2 regions of the Rossellomorea sp. QJM3NY_18 genome follow, and region 2 is predicted to be linked to the other one. Evidence: riboswitches for the same ligand, from Rfam matches in the RefSeq annotation. Region 2 holds a riboswitch; the other holds the start of a gene.
What was found. A riboswitch is a leader RNA that binds a small molecule or an ion and turns the genes downstream of it on or off. The one in region 2 is predicted to bind FMN.
Positions count from the first base shown of each region.

Region 1: another riboswitch for FMN. It lies ahead of AC0VXY_RS13460 (ECF transporter S component); the one in region 2 lies ahead of ribD (bifunctional diaminohydroxyphosphoribosylaminopyrimidine deaminase/5-amino-6-(5-phosphoribosylamino)uracil reductase RibD).

Region 1 is NZ_CM149659.1:2,609,329-2,617,059, reverse strand. Features, by position in the region: gene AC0VXY_RS13480 (ATP-binding protein) at 1-1,164, shown strand, start outside; gene sigX (RNA polymerase sigma factor SigX) at 1,420-1,974, shown strand; gene AC0VXY_RS13470 (hypothetical protein) at 1,946-3,169, shown strand; gene AC0VXY_RS13465 (peptidoglycan DD-metalloendopeptidase family protein) at 3,390-4,283, shown strand; FMN riboswitch at 4,398-4,532, shown strand; gene AC0VXY_RS13460 (ECF transporter S component) at 4,686-5,255, shown strand; gene AC0VXY_RS13455 (ferredoxin) at 5,363-5,611, opposite strand; gene AC0VXY_RS13450 (YpbB family protein) at 5,835-6,899, shown strand; gene AC0VXY_RS13445 (RecQ family ATP-dependent DNA helicase) at 6,877-7,731, shown strand, end outside.
Region 2 is NZ_CM149659.1:2,435,880-2,443,610, reverse strand. Features, by position in the region: gene AC0VXY_RS12500 (helix-turn-helix transcriptional regulator) at 1-670, shown strand, start outside; gene AC0VXY_RS12495 (PLD nuclease N-terminal domain-containing protein) at 1,306-1,521, shown strand; gene AC0VXY_RS12490 (ABC transporter ATP-binding protein) at 1,518-2,420, shown strand; gene AC0VXY_RS12485 (ABC transporter permease) at 2,417-3,193, shown strand; gene AC0VXY_RS12480 (NUDIX hydrolase) at 3,299-3,478, shown strand; gene AC0VXY_RS12475 (patatin-like phospholipase family protein) at 3,706-4,578, shown strand; gene AC0VXY_RS12470 (hypothetical protein) at 4,705-5,400, shown strand; FMN riboswitch at 5,603-5,746, shown strand; gene ribD (bifunctional diaminohydroxyphosphoribosylaminopyrimidine deaminase/5-amino-6-(5-phosphoribosylamino)uracil reductase RibD) at 5,922-7,016, shown strand; gene ribE (riboflavin synthase) at 7,030-7,686, shown strand; gene AC0VXY_RS12455 (bifunctional 3,4-dihydroxy-2-butanone-4-phosphate synthase/GTP cyclohydrolase II) at 7,703-7,731, shown strand, end outside.

The sequences.
Region 1 (7,731 bases), 170 kb from region 2:
CTCCGGAAAATGAGGGAAGCGGCTTTCGAAGTAGCAAAGGGGAAGTTCGATACAAAGGTACCGATCCTGACGAAGGATGAAATCGGTGAACTTGCTACAGGCTTCAATCAAATGGGAAGGCAGTTGAAGTTTCATATCAATGCACTCAGTCAGGAAAAAGAACAGCTTTCATCCATTCTCAGCAGTATGGCTGATGGTGTGATCACCTTTAATCGGGACGGGACCATCCTGATCACGAACCCCCCTGCAGATCGTTTCCTACAACACTGGTATTACGAACAAAGTGAAGAGGGTGAAGAAGCGATACCGACGACTGTAAGAGAGTTATTGCAGAGTGTGGTCGTAACTGAAATGGAACAAACTGATGAACTGAGTCTGCAAGGGCGATCCTACGTAGTGATCGTGAGCCCCCTATATAATAATAACAATATCAGGGGAGCGGTCGCGGTAGTTCGTGACATGACCGAAGAGCGGAGATTGGATAAGCTTCGGAAGGATTTCATCGCCAACGTCTCCCACGAATTGCGCACACCCATTTCCATGCTGCAAGGGTATAGTGAAGCGATCGTGGATGATATTGCAGGATCGGAAGAAGAGAAGAAAGAAATTGCCCGCATCATCTATGATGAATCGCTACGCATGGGAAGGCTCGTGAATGATCTCCTGGATCTTGCCCGCATGGAAGCCGGGCATATCACCCTGAACAAGGATGTCATCGAAGTGATGCCTTTCACGGAAAGAGTGACAAACAAGTTCATCGGATTGGCCAAGGAAAAAAAGGTTTTCATCTACTTTGAAAGTGATGTGGAGATGAATAAAGAAATCATTATGGACCCCGATCGAATTGAACAAGTATTAACGAATCTCATCGATAATGCTTTGAGGCATACGCCAACGGGAGGGGAAGTGACGGTTTCCCTGACGAAAAAAAAAGGCGGATATCTGTTCCATGTCAAAGACACGGGTTCCGGCATACCTGAAGAAGATCTTCCCTTTGTATTCGAGCGTTTTTACAAGGCGGACAAAGCCAGAACAAGAGGGAAGTCGGGAACAGGTCTCGGCCTCGCCATCGCTAAGAATATCATTGAATCCCATAAGGGGCATATTCAGGTGCAAAGCAAAGTCGATCAAGGGACAACCTTCACTTTCTTTCTCCCTATTTAGCCAATTATCGATCATCTCCATAGAAACATGACGATTTTTCTTGTTACATGGGAAACATTCTTTATTTTTTGTTTTATTTCAAGAAGGTTGTTGAAAAAGAGAAAATGGGCCAGCAGGGTGATTCTCCCTGCTGGCTTTTTCCATGCTATTTCCCGTCAATCTGGGTCTTTCCTTTTCACCTGAATAATACTATATTGATAGTGTGTAACTTTTTTACATATAAAACGACTAATAATCTGACGGGGAGGGAATAAAGTGAACTCCGTTTTTGAGAAATTATACTCTGCTTATCATCAGGATGTATTTCAATTCCTCATATACATCGTACAAAATAAACAGCAGGCTGAAGACCTAGTTCAAGAAGTCTATATAAGGGTGCTTAAATCTCATGAGAATTTCGAAGGGAAAAGCTCCGAAAAGACCTGGCTTTTTTCCATTGCGAAAAATGTAGCGATTGATCATTTCAGAAAACAAAAAAACTGGAAAAACCGTATTCTGGATAAATTCGATTGGAGTCGCAATGAAATAACAGACGACGGGGCACTTCCCGAAGAGATCGCCGTTGCCAATGAAGAGATCCAAGTGTTGTATGAATGCTTAAAATACTGCACAACGGACTTTCGAATGGTCATCATCATGCGTTACTTACAGGAACTTTCAATCACCGAAACCTCTGAGGTGCTTGGCTGGTCAGAAAGCAAAGTGAAGACGACCCAGCATAGGGCCATCAAATGGTTGAGAATTGAAATGAATCACCGGCTCCCAAAGGAGGAAAGAGACATTGAACAAGTCAGAATGGAAAGATCGTGATATTGAGTACCTCATCAAAAAGCTTCCTCAAATCAAAGATGACCGAACTTCTCAATATATCCAAGCAAGAATGGAAAGTCGAAAAAAGAAAAGTCAAGCTTCATTCAAACGATTCATACCGGCAGTTGCTGCACTTGCCGCCATATTCATCATGGTCCTACTCGCTCCCACCGTTCTAAATCAACTAACGGAAACCAGCATGGACAAACCTGAAACGGGAACGGCCGATTCAACGGGAAGCTCTGAAAATAATATGGAAATGGCTTCCCGGGAGAAGAAAACAGAACTTCCTCCCGAATCGAGGAAAGAAGAGAAAGTCGCTGTGACGGAAGATAATCAAAAAGAAAACAACAAGCTGACAATGTCTGAAGACCCTCAAGAACCTAAAAAAAGGCTTTCTCTCTATGAAGATGACATAAAGGGAAAGGAATTATATAACTTTGGACTTGTTTCACCGGATGCAGTACCCATACCTGTATCGATTGTCGAAGAACAGAAAAAAGAAGACTGGTTAACAAGACATGAACAAATTGCCGAGAAGCTACCTGAAACGGACTGGGGACTTGAAGACTACCTTCCTTTAAATGGCGACGTGTCTTTCGACAAAAATAAGGTCATCTTCACTCTCCGGCCTGATCACTCTTACAGTGGCAGCAGTGCAGTCGAATACGCATTTTATCACTCTCTTCAATATTCATTCCAACATAAGGGTTTAGAAGAGGTCGTACTGAAAAATCAGGACGGCTCGGTCCCTCAATTCAGTTCCATGGGAGAATTCTCAAGTGTTGATTTGAATGAAAATACACACAGTGCATACTATCTATACTCGCCAAATGGAAAGGACCGATTCCTAGTTCCGGATAATATAAACAGAGGGGGGACCAAGGAGGCAATCCAGGCAATGAAAAGTGCAGAGAAGGGCCTCTTTCAAAGTGTCATCCCGAAAGAGATCAATTTCATTGTGGCAGAAGCAGATGAAGTGGTAACCATCAGTTTCTTAAACGAATTGGATTTGACCTCTTTAGACGAACAAACCGCACAGGAGATGATTGAAGGGATATTACTGACAAGCAGGAGTTCCGGATATGAGAGCGCCCGGTTTGAAAACATCAAACAGGATAGCTGGAACGGTTTCGACTTTACAGGACCTATCAAGACACCGATCAGCCCGAATAAAAAGAGCTTACTAAACTAAATAACATGCATAAGGCCAGAAACGGATTTGACCTCCGATTCTGGTCTTTCCTATTTTTTAGCCATGAGATGAATATTTGCCTCATACAAAGACAAACTACTCAAAGGAAAAATATCTCAAAAAGTATGCTGGTGCATGTAATGAGGGGGAAAAGGTTAGAATGGTGTAATACATATAGAAGTCGAGGTACATCTGTCAATAAGAGCGAAGGAGGACAAGCATGATTTTCGATTATGCAAGAAGGCTTTTCATCGTTTTTCTTTTAACGTTATGTGTATTCATGATGTTCTTAAACGGTAATGAGGCAAAAGCAGAGGGGGATAAGGTATCAGGGGACACAGCTTCCTGGACATTTCCCGTAGAAGGCATGGTAACAGATTCATATGGTACCCGGTCGGGTTCTCACAAAGGCATGGATATCGGAGGGGAAGCCGGGTCGCCTGTGTATTCTGTCGACAAAGGAAAAGTGATCAAATCCTATCTTTCAGAGAGCTATGGTCATGTTGTATTCATCAGGCATGAAAATGGATATGAAACCGTCTATGCCCATCTTCAAAGCAGGCTTGTGGATGAAAATCAGGAAGTGGCACAAGGTCAACAACTTGGACGATTAGGGAATACGGGAAGATCAACGGGGGCCCATCTTCACTTTGAAGTACATAGGGGGGAGTGGACGATTGATAAAGAAAATGCAATCGATCCCTATCGTGTTTTCGGTCATGGGGAAGTCGGGCAGCTTGTATTTGCGAAAGAGCAGGATCCTTTCCAGATAGTTGGTGTCGCAGGTAATCTGGAATCGCCTCCTGATGAGAGGGCAGAAGAGGGGGTGCATATCGTACATGAAGGAGAGACCCTTTGGGGGATTTCCCGACAATACGATTTGTCAGTTGAAGATATAATGCAGGAAAATGCATTGAAGAGCTCCGAGTTAAAGGTCAATCAGAGATTGATGATACGGGGGTCATCCCCTGAAGGGCAGTACGTAGTGAAGCAAGGGGACACGCTCTATTCCATCTCTATGGTAGAGGGGATCGATATGGATGAACTGGTCTCGAAGAATGATTTGAACCCGGCAACGGCGATATATCCTCAACAGGTGCTCAAGGTGGATTGAGTACGTCCTGAACAACGTGGAAAAGGGGTATCACCTAATTAGTTCGAATTCGAACTGTTTTTCTTCACATAACCCTCAACTTTATGTATAATGAGAATGTATAAAAAAATAAAGATTCGTCTTCGGGGCAGGGTGAAATTCCCTACCGGCGGTGATGAAACCACGTGTTTCTAAGCCCGCGAGCCTTTTGGGGCAGGATTTGGTGCAATTCCAAAGCCGACAGTATAGTCTGGATGGGAGAAGATGAAGGTGATGGCCACAACGTTTAGAAAATGGGAAGCTAAACGTTTATTAGGGTATGCCTTTCATTCTCCGGGATATATATATCCGGGAGTTTTTTAATGCTGCCTTTGGCTTGAACCGTCTTCGATTTGAGATGAATCTCCTAAAGGAGAGAGAGTTATGAAAAAAATGAATACGCGCATGTTTGTCACAGTTGGTATGCTAAGTGCCATATCGTATGTACTAATGTTATTCAACTTCCCAATTCCACCATTTCCAAAGTTTCTAATGGTTGATTTCAGTGATGTACCAGCATTGATTGCGACGGTCACACTGGGACCGCTTGCAGGAATATTGGTTGAACTGTTTAAAAACGTGATCGATTATGTCATGACTGGAAGCGACACAGGTGTTCCGATTGGTCATGCAGCCAATTTTATTGCGGGAGTTCTTTTGATCCTGCCGACGTATTACATCTATTCACGTTTTCAATCGAAAAAAGGTCTGTTGATCGGACTGATCACAGGTACCGTCGTCATGAGTATAAGCATGGGGATCTTGAATTATTTCGTGTTCCTGCCTGCTTATAAATACTTCATGAACTTCGAGCTTCCTGCTGAAATTATCATTACCGGAATCGTTCCATTCAACATCTTGAAAGGGATTTTGGTTACATCCGTATTTACCTTACTGTTTGTCCGCCTTCAAGGCCCGCTATCAAGGCAAGCGGCCTTAAACAAAGCGGCATAGTGATCATATAAAATAAACCCCTCAACTATATTGAGGGGTTTTTCTATTGAGATGACTTACCATAAAAAAAGGCTAAGAAGAATAGATCTTCTTAGCCTTCATCCTTACTATTCAAATTTCAGTGCATCTCCGTCGAATGGTTCGTCAGATACTTTAATGGAATCTGTCGGGCAACCTTCGAATGCATCGATCATATCATCTTCCAATACGTCAGGAACTTCAACCGTTCCCTGGTTATCATCTAATGTTACAAATGCAATACCTTCATCATCATAATCGTAAATATCTGGAGCGGCAGCCCCGCAAGCTCCACATGCAATGCATGTATCCTTGTCAACGATCGTATATTTTGGCAAAGAAAAAACCTCCCGAATAAATAATTCTATATAATTCATCATTATACACAATGTCAATTTGTGAAAAATCACTTAATGTTTATTTTATAGAGGATTGAGTGACTTTTCAATAGTTAGGTGCTTTCTTTTTATTTTTATCCTATATAAGAAAAACAAAACATGGTGAAAAGCCAATTTCATGGTACAATATTTGACAATAACCTACATATTAAGGAGTAGAGAATTGACCTATCTTCATTATGTGATCCTATACTGTTTTTTGCAAATTAGTGGAGAACGTTCCGTTTACTCGGTATTTCATATTTTAAAAGGAAAGAAGTCATCCCAATCCATTCAGGATGCACATATTTTTCATCTGCAACCATTTTTCCTTTCATTACCTAAGCTGAAGCGGCCCTTTTTCAATCAAAAGGTAAAGGAATTGGAGAAAGAAGGATGGATCACTTTTGGTGAAAGCGATAATGCCCAAGTGTCACTCGAAGGATCCAAAGCCGTGAAAGAACATTTTCTGGGTGATCCTTTCCCTTCAGATATGAACGGGCTCATATATGGTGATCAAACCCGTCTATTCTGGATGAGATTGAGCCTTCTGGTTCAAGTGCTTTCCAATGCCAAACAACAGGAAACACTCTATTATCCGGTTCAGCGGAACAAACATACTCAGGAATGGGTAAAGGATTGTATCAGGACCCACCCTAATCGTGACCATCTCTCGTCCCAGCTGTATAAAGAGCTGACCACCCTGTTGAATACTCAAGGGAATGATCCATCATTATTGGTCTATCGATTAACCGGATATCGAGACTACGGGTGGACGGAGTTTCAGGTGGCAGAGAAAAAAGGAATGGATCCAGAAGAGTGCAGATTCAGATTCCTGAATTTGCTCCACGGTATGCTGACAGAAATAGAAAAGGACCCTGAAGGCTATCCTTTATTATATTCGATCAGCTTGAAAAGTGAGCACAGACAGAACTTGACCATATCGACCAGCAAGACTTACGACTTATATAAGAGGGGGCATACCCTCGAAGAAATTGCACAGATTCGTAAATTGAAACTCAATACCATTGAAGATCATGTCATCGAGTTGATTTTAACAGAAGAAGATTTGGCCATTGAACCCTTCATTACCAGGGAAGAATACGTAAATGTACTGAAAGTGATGAAGGAAGCACAAACGAAAAGACTTAAGCCCATTAAAGAAAAGCTCCCTCATTTGACTTATTTTCAAATCCGGGTCGCAATCGCAAAGGCAGGTGAAACACGTGAATTTGCAACGAGAACTTAAAGAAAGATTCGGTTATTCTTCCTTTAGGGAAGGGCAGGAAGAAATTATCCATTCCGTACTGAATCATCAGGATACGGTTGCTATGCTTCCGACAGGAACAGGGAAGTCGCTGTGTTATCAGCTGCCTGGATATCTTATGGATGGGCATGTGTTGATTATTTCTCCCCTGCTCTCTTTAATGCAGGATCAAGTGGAACAGATGAAAGTGATGGGGGAAAAGCGGGTTATCGCACTGAATTCTTTTTTGCCCTATATGGAAAGAAGAGACGCTTTGCAACAATTACATCTGTATAAGTTCATCTTCATTTCCCCTGAAATGTTAATGAATCGAGGGGTCATATCCTCCCTTCAATCATTGGATATCTCCCTATATGTGATTGATGAAGCCCACTGTATATCTCAGTGGGGACCTGATTTCAGGCCGGATTATCTAAAGCTCGGGGATCTGAAGGAGCTGCTCCGTAACCCGACCACCCTGGCATTGACGGCAACGGCGACAAAGGAAGTCAGGGAAGACATCAAGCAGGTGCTTCAAATGAATCATGCTGTTGAAATGGTTTATTCAGTCGATCGCGGGAATATTGGATTATTTGTTAATAGGGTAGCCGGACAAAGTGAAAAGCTGAATACTTTGTTAGAGTGTGTGAGAGCGTGGTCGGGTCCGGGGGTAGTATATTTCTCAAGTAAACGTATGGCTGAAGATGTTGCCCTCTGGCTTTCAGAGAAAGGTGTGGCAGATGTTGCCCACTACCACGGGGGAATGGAGCAAGAGGACCGGATCTTAATTCAGCAGCAATTCCTTTCGGGAAAACTGAGAATGATCTGTGCAACC
Region 2 (7,731 bases):
GCAGTTGACAGGGAAGATAAAGCAACTGACAAGTCATCAACAAGGGAAGAAGTTACATAATGAAATCCAAATCGATTCTTCCATTAAAAGTGAAAGTCCCTTTATTCGCCGCACCATCCATGATATCCATGAGGCGATTGCAGAACGAAGGATGATCACATTTCAATACGGGCGGTATGATGTCAACAAACGGTTTAACCTGAGTCATGAAGGCCGGCTGTATAGGGTGAAACCGTATGCTCTTGCGTGGGCGAATGATTTTTATTATCTTATTGCTTACTATTTTGAAGCGGACGAAATACGTCACTATCGGGTCGATCGACTTCGTAATGTTGAGGTGCTTTCGGAAACATATCCATATGAAGGCTTCGATGTATCCAAATACGTCCAGTCAACCTTTCATATGTTTGCCGGAGATGAAGAGTGGATCAAGATTAAGTTTCATAACAATCTCATCAATGTGATGATCGATAAGTTTGGGAAAAATGTCCATATTCAAAGGCACGGTGAGGACCATTTTATATTGTCCACCAAAGCCCGGGTAAGTACCGGTCTCGTAAACTGGATATTCACATTTGGAAGTCAGGCTGAAGTAATCTCTCCTCCTTCCCTCGTGGAAACCGTCAAAGCAGAAGTGAATAAACTGTATACTTTATATCAAGAGAAATAATGAGAGGCAGGAAAAAAACTAAATCCATTTCCTATCAAGACGAACAATGTTAAGGTCACTTGGTACACCGCTATTGATTTCCGTGCAAGACTTCGCTTTCCTCGGGCGAAAGGCAAGCCTCCTCACAGCTTTCGCTCCTGCGGGGTCTTACCTATTCCGCTTTTCCCGCAGGAGTCTTCGTCTTGCACTCCAATCAATAGCTAGATCCTGCTATATACAAGAAATATTCTTTGGCAATAATAATAAAAGTCACGTTTCACCGAGGCTGTCATTCATACACATATCATTATTTCCTAGTGAAACACTTAAGCTTGGAAAGTTGATTGGAGCGGAAGTTGCTCGACTCCTGCGGGAAACGCTGGACAGGTGAGACCCCGCAGGCGCAGCCGAGGAGGCTCACCGCCAGCCCCGCGGAAAGCGAGCAACTGGAGCGGAAATCAACCACTACTCACTTCATCCAAAAGCAACAGTATTTATGTAAACAACTAAATGATATATCCGAACGATTTAGAATTTCGATGATCGTTCGGATTTTTTTATGTCTTTTTCACTTGCGAAAAAAATTCTCATGGAAAAGTGAACGATTTCTTCTTTCAGCCGTCTTATAGTTGAAAAAGTTAAGGGAGGAAGAAAAAATGAACGAATTACAACAAGCGTTACAAGCCATCAATTGGGGACTTATTGCTCCTGTTATCGTTATTCAACTCATTCTTATGATAGTGGCATTGATCGACGTATTCCGAATAAAATCCACAAATGGACCAAAATGGCTTTGGGTATTAATCATCATTTTTATTAATATTGTTGGACCGGTCATCTACTTCATCTTCGGAAGGAGACAGAATGGATGAACGTCTTGGAAGTAACGTCTTTAGAAAAGAGATATAAGGAAAAGCTTGCGGTTGAAAATATTTCCTTTCAGTTGAAATTTGGGGCTTGTACTGCTTTGCTCGGTCCGAATGGAGCCGGCAAAACGACGACTTTAAATATGCTTGCAGGATTAATTAAACCAACGGCAGGGACGATCATGGTTCCTGATTCCCCTGATGATATCCGTAATATGATCGGATATCTGCCTCAATATCCCTCCTTTTTTGAATGGATGACCGGAAAGGAGTTCCTGATCTTCTCCGGTGAAATTGCAGGAATGAAGAAGGTTGACGCAAAGGGGAGAACAGAGGAACTGATCACTTTAGTCGGTTTGGAAGAAGGGAAGAATCGGAAGGTGGGTCAGTACTCCGGCGGAATGAAACAACGTCTTGGAATCGCTCAGGCTCTCATTCATAAACCTAAACTCATCATCCTTGATGAGCCGGTATCAGCCCTTGATCCATTTGGCAGGAGGGAAGTTCTTGACTTATTAAAGACATTGAAGAAGGAAACGACCATTCTGTTTTCGACCCACATCCTAAATGATGCAGAACAAATTTGTGATGATGTCCTTTTTCTTCATGAGGGCGTGCTGATCGAGCAAGGGACAATCCAGGAAGTGAAGGCAAGGCACCATAAATTAAGATTGACTTTGCATTTTAATGAGGATAGCCATAAGTATATTCCAATCTTAAAAGAAAAAGAGTGGATTCATAATATGATGTCAGACGGGAAGGAGCTTTCCTTTGAGGTGTTTGATCTGGACCGGGATAGAGCGAGGATTTTTTCGATGATCTCTGAGTATGGATGGGGCGTGACCAAATTTGAAAGTAGTGAACAAAGTCTGGAAGAGGTCTTCATGGAGGTGATGAAAAAATGAAAATCGGTTGGGTATTATTCAGAAAAGAAATGCTCGAGCTCATCCGTAATTATAAAATGATCTGGATGCCATTCGTTTTCATTCTATTTGGTTTGATGGAACCGTTAACGGCCTATTATATGCCTGAAATATTACAATCAGTCGGAGACTTGCCCGAGGGTACGGTCATATCCATACCGACCCCTTCAGCGGGTGAAGTACTTCTGTCCATACTGAATCAATTCAGCACCATGGGTGTCCTGGTCATCGTATTGGGGTTCATGGGGACCGTGGCAGGGGAAAGGAAAAGCGGTAACGCTATCTTGGTACTTGTGAAACCTGTTCCTTACAGTTCGTATATATTCTCCAAGTGGTCAGCGGCACTAGTGCTTGTATGGTTGTCGTACAGCCTTGGGATGCTTTCGGGTTTGTATTATATTCACCTGTTATTTGATGGAGTCGACTTACACACATTCATTCAGGGGTTCCTGGTTTACGGCCTGTGGCTGACCTTTATCATGACATCGGTGATTTTCTTCAGCAGCCTCGTTCAAACGCCGGGCCTTGCTGCCTTTTATACAATCGCATCCACCATGCTGATAACCTTCTTCTCAGGATATATGACGAAAACATTAAAATGGTCGCCGGGTCAGTTGACCAACTATGTAAACGATCTGTTCCTTCAAGACCGATGGACAGAAAATCTCTCAGGAACAATCTACCTGACCCTGGCCATATGCCTGACCATCCTCATCATCACTCCGATCCTCTCCAGAAAAAAAGAACTGAGCTGACGTCATGGCGTCAGCTCTTTCCTGAAGAGGGACGGACCTCTTGGATGATTAGAAAAGGATTTCAATGATTAATGTCGAATGGTGGTAGAAGGAGGAAGATAGAAAATGTTCCATCGTGCTGGCATCATCCTCATTGAAAATGGCAGTCTGGCAGTCATAAAAAGAATAAGGAATGGTTGTGTATATTATGTGATTCCAGGTGGAGGCATGGAAGGAGGGGGAACCGGAATTGAAACGGCGATTCGGGAAGCGAAGGAAGACTTTAAATCAACGTTTCGGAACTGAAAATCGCGTTGACCTTCAAGCAGAATAATACACATTCTTATTATTTTGTGGGAAAATATAATGGCTTATTTGGCTCAGGAAAAGGTGAAGAATACGATTTTACCAGTAATAGAGGGAAATATATTCCATGCTGGGTTCCGATAGAGGAATTGTCCGGGAAAAATTTGTACACTCTCTGGAAGTAAAACAATTTATATTACAGCAAAGGGCAGGTGGTCAAGAAGATGATGATTAGCGAGACAGGACTGGTCCTCGAAGGTGGCGGAATGAGAGGGATCTACACGGCGGGAGCCCTTGAATTTTTCTTGGAGAACGAAATTGAATTCCCTTATGTCATTGGAGTTTCTGCAGGTGCATGCAATGCCGCGTCATATTTGTCCAAACAAAATGGCCGCAACAAAAAGGTGAATGTAGATTTCATCCGAGACCCTAAATACTTATCATGGCGGAACTATTGGAAAACGGGCGAACTATTTGGGATGGACTATGTCTTTGATGAAATACCGAATAAATTGGTCCCCTTCGATTACAAAGCCTTTCACTCCAACCGAACGGAATTTGTAGTCGGGACAACCGACTGTCAAACAGGAAAACCAGCCTATTTCTCAAGGAAGGATTATGGAGAAGATCTTCTCACGATCATCCGCGCATCAAGCTCTCTTCCATTTGTTGCTCCAATTGTTGAATTCGCTACCCGACACCTCCTTGACGGGGGCATAAGCGATCCGGTTCCCATTGAAAAAGCCGAGACGGACGGATTCAAAAAAAATGTGGTCATCCTGACCCGAAATAGAGGATATTACAAAAAGCCTTCAAGATTTTCTTTCCTGGTGAGAAGAAAATATCCTCAATATCCAGAGTTGCACAAAACATTGATGAACCGATATATGCGTTACAATCAAACAATTAAAGAAATTGAAAGAAAAGAAAAACATGGAGACGTTTTGATCATCCAGCCTCAGCATCCACTTAAAGTAAGCCGGATTGAAAAGAATCCTCAAAAACTGGACGAATTGTACTGGCAGGGATATCATGACGCAGAATCAAAATGGAAGCAGTTAGCGGAATGGAACCAAACGGGGAAGCTGGTCCACTCCTAAAAACGTCAGGAATGGATAGAACCATTCATTAGTGAAAAGAGTTCTGTTTCATTTTCCTGACATTTGGTCTTTTTACGGATTTTTCACATACATATGATAGAGATTCCTTGAAAGGACGAGCATTCTATGAACCTCTATCAAATATACAAAAATGAACAATATACGTTGCTTTTTAGAAGTGTCATGTATTTTCTCATTGGAGTGGGGATGCTTGTAGTGACACAGCAATTATATTATTTTCCCCTGCTGATCTTCATCCCGGCGTTATCAAATCTGTATCTCAGCTATAGTCTGAAAAAGGAACTTAAGAAGGCAAACCGTCTGTATTATGAAAATTTGCCGGTCTCTCTGCATTCACTTGTAGGGGTTCATACAAAGGAAGGCTCCTATTATTTAAAAACCAACGGATGGTCACACTATTTTATTCAACGTACATCCATGATCAATAATCCTAAGCATTACTTGTTTCATAGAAAGCATAAACCGCCACTTTCATTTTCGAAGTGGAGCAGAACCATAAAGATCGATCATCCGGAGAGAAGAATGATGTTCCAACTGAAATATCAAAGTGCGACCGCCATCGAGTGGGAGAATGAAGGTGGGGACACGATCCTCATCTATAAAGGAAACAAGAGATGGATCTTGAACTATCAAGAAAAAAATTATCTATCCTTACAAAAGGGATACCTCCCTCAAAGTGTTCAACGACTGTTCGATTCCCACCATAGTTACGTTTCATTTTACGAAACATACAATGATGATTTGGACTGGCTCCTGATCTTTCTATGGTACGTAGACAGTGATTATTTTCTTACATCGTAGCTCATTCTTTTTATGGATTTGGATACAATATTGAATGAAGAATGGAACACAAAGAAAGAAACTTGCTTCTACTAAATAGAGGCATTTTTTTATAGGGTGAGTTTCTCATCCTGAATTCTAAAAATTAGGACAAAAATCTTTTTTTAATGCGTCTTACATGATTTTATTTACGAAACTATGATAGAATAATGATAATCGAATAGGTTTCCTTCGGGGCAGGGTGAAATTCCCTACCGGCGGTGATGAGCAAATGCTCTTAGTCCGTGACCCGGCTAATACATATTAGACGGTGGATTTGGTGAAACTCCAAAGCCGACAGTGAAAGTCTGGATGGGAGAAGGAACGGCAGCATTTAGTTGATGGATAGGATAGGAGTCCGGTCAGTGTTCGTGGATGATTTTTCCTTTCTGAAACATTAGATCAAATGCTTTATTTAGTCATGCCAACTTCCCCCAAGTAAAACGTTACTTGGGGTTTCTTTATTTTTGAATAGTATTTTTGAAAGAAGGGAGGTACATCAATTGAATCATACCCATTATATGAAGCTTGCTATTTCAATGGCAGAGGCAACCCTTGGCCAGACCTCTCCAAATCCTGTGGTAGGGGCTGTTTTGGTCAAAAATGGAGAGATTGTCGGGGTTGGTGCTCATCTGAAGGCGGGAGAAGGTCATGCAGAAGTGAATGCCATTAAAATGGCAGGAGATAAAGCGAAAGGAAGCGACATTTACGTTACCCTTGAGCCTTGTTCCCACTATGGGAAAACACCTCCCTGTTCTCAAGCGCTGATCTCAAACGGGATAAAGAGAGTCCACATCGCCACCCTGGATCCCAATCCTCTAGTGGCTGGTCGGGGAATTCGACAATTAAGGGATGCAGGCATTGAAGTGGTGGTGGGCGAGCTTGAAGAAGAAGCCCTGGAACTGAATAAGCATTTTTTTCACTTCATTCAAAATGGTACTCCATATGTCACGCTAAAAACAGCGGTTACATTAGATGGAAAAACCGCATCTGCTTCGGGAGACAGTAAGTGGATTACATCCGAAGCCTCAAGAACCGATGTCCACTATGATCGTCACAGGCATGACGCGATATTAGTAGGAGTCAATACCGTCATTCAAGATAACCCACACCTTACCACCCGTTTGCCCCAAGGTGGAAAAAACCCCATTCGAATAATATTAGATACCTATTTGCGTACACCGATCCACTCTCATGTAGTAGAGGATTTAGAAAGCAGGACCATCATCATTACAGGCATTTCGGTCAATGATGAACAGAAGAAGCCCTATATCGATCGAGGATGTGAAATCATTTCCCTTACCGACGAAAAGATAGGCATTCGCACCGTCCTGAAAGAACTAGGTTCCCGAAAGATTGCATCCCTTTACGTAGAAGGTGGTTCTACTATACATTCCGCCTTTTTGGAGGAAAGAGCTTTTCAGGAAATGATTATGTATATGTCTCCGAAGCTTGTGGGTGGAAGTGCTGCCTTCACGAGTTTTGGAGGTAAAGGATTTCCAACCATTGCAGAAGGATTGGAAATGGAAATCGCAAGCCTCGATCGTGTAGGACAGGATATCAAAATTGTCGCACGGCCAAAACGGGCACCTTTGTGAAAGGGGGAGAAGGATGTTTACTGGAATCATTGAAGAAATTGGATCGATCGAACACATGAAGAAATCATCTTCTTCCATGGAACTGACGATTGCAGCGAGCCGAATCCTCGAAGATATCCATATAGGGGACAGCATCAGTGTGAACGGGGTTTGTTTAACCGTCACTGCATTCAGCTCCAGCAGGTTTCAGGCCGATGTCATGCCTGAAACGTTTGAAGGGACCACCTTACGGACCCTTACCCGTGGTTCGAAGGTGAACATGGAAAGAGCCATGCCGGCAAATGGGCGTTTCGGCGGTCACTTCGTCAACGGACATGTAGACGGGGTCGGTACCATTTTGAGAGTAGAGAAAGTGGAAAATGCATGGTATATGGACATTTCCATTCCTGAACATCAGAGCCATTTGTTCATCATGAAGGGTTCGGTCGCAATAGACGGCACCTCCCTAACTGTGTTTGGTGTGAAAAATAATACAATTACCATTTCGCTCATCCCTCAGACAAGAGGAGACACAGTACTTGGTGGAAAGAAAGTAGGGGACCTTGTCAATATTGAATGTGATGTAATGGCGAAATATTTTCAACGTTTCTATGAAGCGAAGGAACAGTCTAAGAGTACTTCAAGCAGCATCAGCTATGATTTTTTATCTCAAAACGGTTTCGCTGACTAAGAGGAGGGGTTACCCCATGTTTAATAAGATCGAAGAAGCTCTGGA